Regions from separate parts of the Hylemonella sp. GW821-FHT10B10 genome, predicted to be linked through region 2. Evidence: riboswitches for the same ligand, from Rfam matches in the RefSeq annotation. Region 2 holds a riboswitch; the other holds the start of a gene.
What was found. Region 2 has a riboswitch for S-adenosylhomocysteine ahead of ahcY (adenosylhomocysteinase). Riboswitches for the same ligand answer to the same signal wherever they lie in the genome.
Positions count from the first base shown of each region.

Region 1 (4,419 bases), on a different contig from region 2:
GGGGGTTGCTGCGGCACCACGCCGGAACACATCGGCGCCATCCACAAGGCGGTGGCGCCTCTGCCCACGCGTGCCCTGGGCGGTGCCGGGCCTTTCTACCGCGAGGCCGCTTAAGCGCAGCGGTTTGTATGCGCATTGAGGCACTGCGCCAACGGTTGAGGGCGCTTGGCGCGAATCCCCACCACGAACACCGTGTGCTGCGCCTGTGGTCACAGGCCTTGCCGCAGGACCATGGCAGCCGGCCGATAGCGAATTTTCTGCCGACCACGTTGCGAACGGCCCTGCCGGAGATCGAGCGCGAACTGGCAGGCTTGGTCTCGCTGGTTTCTGAACACCCCGGCGAAGACAGCTCGATCCGGCAGGTGTTGGCGCTGGCCGATGGTCAGCTGGTCGAGAGCGTGCTCCTGCCGCCGGGACGCATCCCGGCCCTGTGCGTTTCCACCCAGGTCGGCTGTGCCGTGGGTTGTGTGTTCTGCATGACAGGCACGGCGGGCCTGATCCGTCAGCTGGGCAGTGCCGAGATCGTGGCCCAGGTGGCGCAGGCGCGTACCCGTCGACTGGTCAAGCGCGTCGTCTTCATGGGTATGGGCGAGCCGGCGCACAACCTGGACAACGTGCTGGAGGCGATCGATCTGCTGGGCACGGCAGGCAATATCGGCCACAAGAACCTGGTCTTCTCTACAGTTGGCGATCCGCGGGTCTTTGAGGCCCTGCCCCTGGGGCGCGTGAAACCGGCACTGGCGCTCTCCTTGCATAGCACGCGGGCCGAGTTGCGCGCCCAGCTGTTGCCGCGCGCCCCGCGCATCTCGCCAGAGGAGCTGGTCGAAGCGGGCGAACGTTATGCGCGTGCCAGCGCTTATCCCATCCAGTACCAGTGGACGTTGCTCGACGGCATCAATGACAGCGCAGAGGAGGTCGAAGGGCTGGTGCGCCTGCTGCAGGGCAAGTACGCCATCCTTAACCTGATTCCCTACAACGCCGTTGAAGGCGTGCCTTATCGCCGACCTGATGCGGCGCGAGCAGTCGAATTGGCGCGGCAGCTGCATCAGCGCGGCATCCTGACCAAGCTGCGGCAGTCAGCGGGGCAGGACGTGAACGGTGGCTGCGGCCAGCTGCGCGCGCGTGCCCTACAGCCGCGACGCGTGATTCCTCTGCAAACGGCACCCGTCTGATCCGGGTCATAGATCACCTCACGGCAAAGGGTCGAGAGGTCGCACCGTTACAACAATCCGCTGGCTGAATGCTGTCGTTCGCTTGGAGGGACGGATGTCCCATGCAAGAATAAATTTCCAAGGACTTCATCAATACAAGGAGGAGATATATGAAGCAATGGTTCATCTGTTTCGTGATCGCAACGGCCGGTGCGACCGCCCAGGCCCAGGCTCCGGTTGTGCGCTTTCTTGCCAATGTAGGCTACAGCGCCGGTGGCGACACGCTGGCCTCTGGCAACTATGTCAGTGGCGCTTCCTACTCCATCAATGCCGGCAAGGGTGTGACCCTGGCCGTGGGCGCGGATTTCAGAGTGGCGGAAAAGGTTACCGTCCAGGCGACGGTGGGCCATCATCAGGACAGCACCAATGCGTCGAATGGCGAGATCGCTTTCAAGCGCGCGCCTGTCGAATTGCTGGGCTTCTACGAGATGAGCGAAAACTTCCGTTTGGGCGGGGGCTTGCGCAAGGCGCAGAACGCCGAGGTGACGGCTTCAGGTGCGGCTGCGGGCATCTCTGCGGCAGGGTCATATGAGAGCACCTTGGGCGCAGTGCTGGAGGGGCAGTATTTCTTCAACTCCCAGCGCTACAGCGCGGCGGAGCACAAGGCCCTGTGGGGCGTGGGCGTGCGCTTCGTCAACGAAAGCTTCAAGCAGACGAACAGCACCGCAGGATCCAAAAACGGCAGCCATCTGGCTATCAGCTTTCTTTTCTATTACTGACAGACGTTTTTTGAAAGGGGTGGCGCCCAGGGGCCGCCCCCTGTAAAATCGGTCCTTCCAAGGAGCGTTGCAGCAGCACCCCACGTGTTGTCAGGCTTGGAAGTCCCAACGACGCTCACCTGCATCAGATTTCCTCAGGTGAGCCGCATGTCCGAAATTTCCACCCCCCCCATGAAGCTGTCCGGCCTGGAGCCGGTGCACATTGGTGCCGACAGCCTTTTTGTCAACATCGGGGAGCGCACCAACGTCACCGGTTCCAAGGCCTTTGCGCGCATGATCCTCAACGGGCAGTTCGAGGAAGCCTTGGCCGTGGCGCGCCAGCAGGTGGAAAACGGCGCCCAGGTGATCGACATCAACATGGACGAGGCCATGCTGGACAGCCAGGCCGCCATGGTGCGTTTCCTGAACCTGATTGCCAGCGAACCCGACATTGCGCGGGTGCCCATCATGATCGACAGCTCCAAGTGGAGCGTGATCGAGGCCGGTCTGCGCTGCATCCAGGGCAAGGGCATCGTGAACTCCATCTCCATGAAGGAGGGCGTCGAGGAGTTCAAGCGCCAGGCGCGGCTCGTCAAGCGGTATGGTGCTGCCGCCGTAGTGATGGCCTTTGACGAGAAGGGCCAAGCTGACACTTACGCGCGCAAGACGGAGATCTGCGAGCGTGCCTACCGGATTCTGGTGGATGAAGTGGGCTTTCCGCCCGAGGACATCATCTTCGACCCCAATATCTTCGCCATCGCCACGGGCATTGAGGAACACAACAACTACGCTGTGGACTTCATCGAGGCTACACACTGGATCAAGCACCACCTGCCCGGCGCCAAAGTATCCGGCGGTGTTTCCAACGTGTCGTTCAGCTTCCGGGGTAACGATCCGGTGCGCGAAGCTATCCATACCGTATTCCTGTACCACGCCATCAAGGCCGGCATGGACATGGGCATCGTGAACGCTGGCATGGTGGGTGTCTACGACGACCTGGAGCCAGCCCTGCGTGAACGTGTGGAGGACGTGGTGCTGAACCGCCGGCCCGACGCTGGCGAACGCCTGGTCGAGATTGCCGAGACCGCGAAGGGTGCGGCCAAGGACGACAGCAAGAAGAATGAGTGGCGCAGTGGCACGGTGGCCCAGCGCCTGAGCCATGCCTTGGTACACGGCATTACCGACCACATCACCACGGACACCGAAGAGGCCTACCAGGCCATCCTGGCCAAGGGTGGGCGGCCGCTGCATGTGATTGAAGGGCCGCTGATGGACGGCATGAACATCGTGGGCGACCTTTTCGGCGCTGGCAAGATGTTCCTGCCCCAGGTGGTCAAGAGCGCGCGCGTGATGAAGCAGGCCGTGGCCCACCTGATTCCCTACATCGAAGAAGAAAAGCGCCAGCAGGAGGCCGCGGGTCAGGACGTGCGCGCCAAGGGCAAGATCGTGATCGCCACCGTCAAGGGCGACGTGCACGACATAGGCAAGAACATTGTCACCGTGGTCCTGCAGTGCAACAACTTCGAGGTCATCAACATGGGCGTCATGGTGCCTTGTCACGAGATCCTGGCCATGGCCAAGGTCGAGGGGGCGGACATCGTCGGCCTGTCCGGCCTGATCACGCCCAGCCTCGAAGAGATGCAGTACGTGGCGGCCGAGATGCAGAAGGACGATCACTTCCGCATCAGGAAGATCCCGCTGCTCATCGGCGGCGCCACCACCAGCCGCGTGCACACGGCCGTCAAGATCGCGCCGCATTACGAAGGCCCGGTGGTCTATGTGCCCGATGCTTCGCGCAGCGTGAGTGTGGCGCAAGGCCTGCTGTCCGAGCAGGCCGCGCAGTACATCGCCGATTTGAATACCGATTACGACAAGGTGCGTCTGCAGCACGCCAACAAGAAGCAGACACCTCTGTGGTCGCTGGACAAGGTGCGCGCCAACAAGACGCCGATCGCCTGGGAGGGTTATGCGCCGACGAAACCCAAGTTCATCGGGCGTCGCGTCTTCAAGAATTTTGATCTGGCTGAGTTGGCGAAATACATCGACTGGGGCCCCTTTTTCCAGACCTGGGATCTGGCCGGCCCCTTCCCTGCGATCCTCAAGGACGAGATCGTTGGCGCGGAGGCGCAACGCGTCTACTCAGATGGCAAACGCATGCTGCAACGCCTCATCGAGGGCCGCTGGCTCACGGCCAATGCGGTGCTGGGCCTGTATCCGGCCAATACCGTGAACGACGACGACATCGAGCTCTATACCGATGAGAGTCGCCACAACGTGGCCATGACTTGGTATGGCTTGCGCCAGCAGACCGAGAAGCAAGTGGTGGATGGCGTGATGCGGCCCAGCCGCTGCCTGGCCGATTTCGTGGCACCCAAGGGCGTGGCACCTGATTACGTGGGCGTGTTCGCTGTCACGGCCGGCATCGGCGTGGAGAAGAAGGAGAAGTACTTCATGGACGACCATGACGACTACTCCGCCATCATGCTCAAGGCCCTGGCCGACCGCCTGGC
Region 1 covers NZ_JBWKNN010000003.1:89,695-94,113, reverse strand. The annotation lists gene AC07NT_RS14005 (homocysteine S-methyltransferase family protein) at 1-114, shown strand, start outside; gene AC07NT_RS14000 (RNA methyltransferase) at 129-1,172, shown strand; gene AC07NT_RS13995 (hypothetical protein) at 1,322-1,930, shown strand; S-adenosyl-L-homocysteine riboswitch at 1,984-2,054, shown strand; gene metH (methionine synthase) at 2,078-4,419, shown strand, end outside.
Region 1: linked by a shared signal. The riboswitch ahead of metH (methionine synthase) and the one ahead of ahcY (adenosylhomocysteinase) in region 2 are both predicted to bind S-adenosylhomocysteine.

Region 2 (4,419 bases):
CGACGGCGCCAGGTCCACCAGTGCGTCCAGCACCTCCATGACACCGAAGTTGTTCACGCCGGAGCCGAAGAACACGGGGGTTTGCTTGCCAGCCAGAAAGGCCTCGCGGTCGAAGGCGGGCGAGGCGCCGGTGGCCAGTTCCATGCTTTCTTCGGCGGCCTCGAACTCGGAGCCGAAGCGTTTGAGAAGGTTATCGCGGTCGCTCAGGGGCACGGTGTCGAAGTCCTGCGGGCGGCGTTCGCTACCCGACTCGAACACCGTCATGGCCAGGGTGCGCAGGTTGATGATGCCGCCGAAGCTCTTGCCCTGGCCGACCGGCCAGGTCATGGGCACACAGGGCATGCCGAGTTCGCGCTCCACCTCGTCCAGGATGTCCAGCGGGTCGCGTACCTCGCGGTCCATCTTGTTGACGAAGGTGATGATGGGGGTGTCGCGCTGGCGGCAGACCTCGATCAGGCGGCGGGTCTGCGCCTCCACGCCGTTGGCCGCGTCGATCACCATCAGGGCCGAGTCGACCGCCGTCAGCACACGGTAGGTGTCTTCCGAGAAGTCCTTGTGGCCGGGGGTGTCGAGCAGGTTGATCACGTGCTCGCGGTACTGCATCTGCATCACCGAGCTGGCCACCGAGATGCCGCGCTGTTTCTCGATCTCCATCCAGTCGGAGGTTGCATGGCGGGAGGCCTTGCGCGCCTTGACCGAGCCGGCGATCTGGATCGCACCCGAGAACAGCAGCAGCTTTTCGGTCAACGTGGTCTTGCCCGCATCGGGGTGCGAGATGATGGCAAAAGTACGGCGGCGCCGGGTTTCGGGGGCGTAGGACACAGCGGTTCCAGAAGAGGGGGCGGCCGCAAGGGCAGGCCGCGGGATCGGGGGTGGCACCGACCCGATCCGCGTACAGCGGGGCAGGCAGCGCCGAAGGCCGCAATTTTACCCGGCCGATTCGTTACAGTGCTCACGGGGTCGCCGATGGAGCCATCCCTTGCCGCAAGAAGGAGATTCGCATGACGTTGCAGGACTTGCTGGGTATCGAACTGCCCCTGATCCAGGCCCCTATGGCGGGCGTGCAGGACAGCGCCCTGGCCATTGCCGTTTCCAACGCCGGGGGGCTGGGTTCCCTGCCCTGCGCCATGCTGGCGCCGGAGCCACTGCGTGCCGAGCTCGAAAAAATCCGGGCGCAAACCACCCGACCCTACAACCTCAATTTTTTCTGTCACCGCCCGCCGGTACCGGATGCGAAGCGCGAGGCGGACTGGCGCCAGGCCCTGGCTCCTTATTACGCCGAATTCAGCATCGACCCGGCCACGGTTCCAGCCGGCCCCGGCCGCCTGCCTTTTGACGCGGCGGCGGCCGATCTGCTGGCCGAGTTCAAGCCGCCGGTCGTGAGCTTCCATTTCGGCCTACCCGACGAGGCTCTGCTGGCGCGGGTGCGCAGCTGGGGTGCGAAGATCCTGTCCTCGGCCACGACGGTGGACGAAGCGCGCTGGCTGGAGGCGCACGGGGTGGACATCATCATTGCGCAGGGGCTGGAGGCCGGCGGGCACCGCGGCATCTTCCTGTCCGATGACCTCAGCACCCAGGTCGGTACCTTTGCGCTGCTGCCGCAGATCGTGCGCGCCGTGAAAGTCCCAGTGATTGCCGCTGGGGGCATCGCCGATGCGGCGGGTGTGCGGGCCGCCTTGTCCCTGGGTGCCGTGGCGGCACAGGTGGGCACGGCTTACCTGCTGTGCCCCGAGGCCAAAACCAGCCTGGTGCACCGTGCCGCCTTGCAAAGCGAGGCCGCGCGGCACACGGCCCTGACCAATCTCTATACGGGCCGCCCGGCACGCGGCATCTTGACCCGCCTGATGCGGGAGCAGGGGCCCTTGAACCCGAGAGCGCCTGCTTTCCCTCTGGCCACGTCCGCCGTTGCGCCGTTGCGTGCAAAAGCCGAGGCGGCCGGCAGCGGGGATTTTTCACCCCTGTGGGCTGGGCAAAACACCAGTGGCTGCCGGGCCGTGCCGGCCGCGCAGCTGACGCAGGAACTGGCCGGCCGTTGATCGGAAAGCCTGCGCAAAGGCGGCAAGCTTCGTATAATCACGCCTTTCCGAGGAGCGTTGCGGCTCGTCCCGCCTGTTTCACCAGGCCGACGGGTTAGGCTCGGATCCCAGGGCTCAAGGCCCTGCTTTCCAACTGCGCTCACCCACCGGTTTGCTGTGAGGTGAGTCTGCACACTCTCTGCATCCGGTGGTATTCAACGAGCTTTGAATTGGAGTCCACCATGAGTGCTGTTCTCAAACCTACCCACGATTACGCCGTGCGCGACCTGTCCCTTGCCGCCTGGGGCCGCAAGGAAATCAAGATCGCCGAAACCGAGATGCCCGGTCTGATGGCCATCCGTGAAGAGTTCACCAAGAGCCAGCCGCTCAAGGGTGCACGCATCACCGGCAGCATCCACATGACCATCCAGACCGCCGTGCTGGTGGAAACGCTGCAAGCCCTGGGCGCCAGCGTGCGTTGGGCCTCGTGCAACATCTTCTCCACGCAGGACCATGCCGCCGCCGCGCTGGTCGAGCAGGGCACACCGGTGTTCGCGCACAAGGGCGAGACCCTGACCGAGTACTGGGACTTCACCCACCGCATCTTCGACTTCGGCCCCAAGGGCAGCGCCGGCGAAGGCCCGAACATGATCCTGGACGACGGCGGTGACGCCACGCTGCTGATGATCCTGGGCCAAAAGGCCGAGAAGGACCCGTCTGTCATCAGCAAGCCCACCAGCGAAGAAGAGACTTGCCTGTTTGCCGCCATCAAGGCCAAGCTGGCCGTGGACCCGACCTGGTACACCCGCAAGGCCAGCCAGATCATCGGCGTGACCGAAGAGACCACGACCGGCGTGCACCGCCTGAAGGAAATGGCTGCCAAGGGCACGCTGCCTTTCCGTGCCATCAACGTGAACGACTCGGTGACCAAGAGCAAGTTCGACAACCTCTACGGCTGCCGCGAATCGCTGGTGGACGGCATCAAGCGCGCGACCGACGTGATGATCGCCGGCAAGGTGGCCGTGGTCGCCGGCTACGGTGACGTGGGCAAGGGCTCGGCCCAGGCCCTGCGCGCCCTGTCTGCCCAAGTGTGGGTGACCGAGATCGACCCCATCAACGCCCTGCAGGCCGCGATGGAAGGCTACAAGGTCGTCACCATGGAGTACGCCGCCGACAAGGCCGACATCTTCGTGACGACCACGGGCAACAAGTCCATCATCACGCACGACCACATGAAGGCCATGAAGGATCAGGCCATCGTCTGCAATATCGGCCACTTCGATAACGAGATCGACATCGCCTCGATCGAGAAGTACAAATGGGAAGAGATCAAGCCCCAGGTCGATCACGTGATCTTCCCGGACGGCAAGAAGATCATCATGCTGGCCAAGGGCCGCCTGGTGAACCTGGGTTGCGGCACCGGCCACCCGAGCTTCGTGATGTCGAGTTCCTTTGCGAACCAGACCATTGCGCAGATCGAGCTGTTCTCGCACCCGGACAGCTACGACATCGGCAAGGTCTACGTGCTGCCCAAGCACCTGGACGAGAAGGTTGCACGCCTGCACCTGAAGAAGGTGGGTGCCATGCTGACCGAGTTGACCGACGAGCAGGCTGCCTATATCGGTGTGCCGAAGCAGGGCCCGTACAAGCCCGATACGTATCGTTATTGATGCGTGTTGACCAACTGCTGGTCCAGCGCCAACTCGCCAGCACCCGCTCCCAGGCCCAGCGCCTGATTGCGGGTGGGGTGGAGTGGCTGCAAGGTGAGGTGTGGAAGCGCGTCGCCAAGAACGGTGACGAGGTGCCGGACAGTGCGGAACTGCGCCTGCTGGACGATGCCGAAGCCCGTTATGTCTCGCGCGGTGGCCTCAAGTTGGAGGCCGCGCTCAAGCACATCGGCCTGTCGGTCCAGGGGCTGACTTGCCTCGATGTGGGTCAGTCCACCGGCGGTTTCACCGATTGCCTCCTGCAGGCGGGCGCGGAGCGCGTGGTGGGGCTGGACGTGGGGCAGGCGCAATTGCACCCGCAACTGCGCGACGACCCGCGCGTGCTCTGCATCGAGAAGCTCAATGCCCGTGATGTGCAGGCCGTGAGCGAGGCCCTGGAAGGTGAGGCGCTCGAAGGTGGTTTCGACCTGCTGGTGGGCGACCTGTCCTTCATCTCGCAGACCCTGGTGTTGCCGGCTGTGGTGCCCTGGCTCAAGGGGGGCGGGCATCTGCTGGTGCTGGTCAAGCCGCAGTTCGAGCTGCAGCCAGGCCAGGTGGGCAAGGGGGGCATCGTGCGTGACGCGTCGCTCTATGCTTTCGTTGAACAGCGCCTGCGCGATGCCTGCTCCGCTCTGGATCTGGCGGTGCAGGACTGGTTCGACTCGCCCATCGAAGGGGGAGACGGCAACCACGAATTT
Region 2 covers NZ_JBWKNN010000001.1:97,869-102,287, forward strand. The annotation lists gene AC07NT_RS00450 (peptide chain release factor 3) at 1-822, opposite strand, end outside; gene AC07NT_RS00455 (NAD(P)H-dependent flavin oxidoreductase) at 1,002-2,036, shown strand; S-adenosyl-L-homocysteine riboswitch at 2,080-2,184, shown strand; gene ahcY (adenosylhomocysteinase) at 2,258-3,685, shown strand; gene AC07NT_RS00465 (TlyA family RNA methyltransferase) at 3,685-4,419, shown strand, end outside.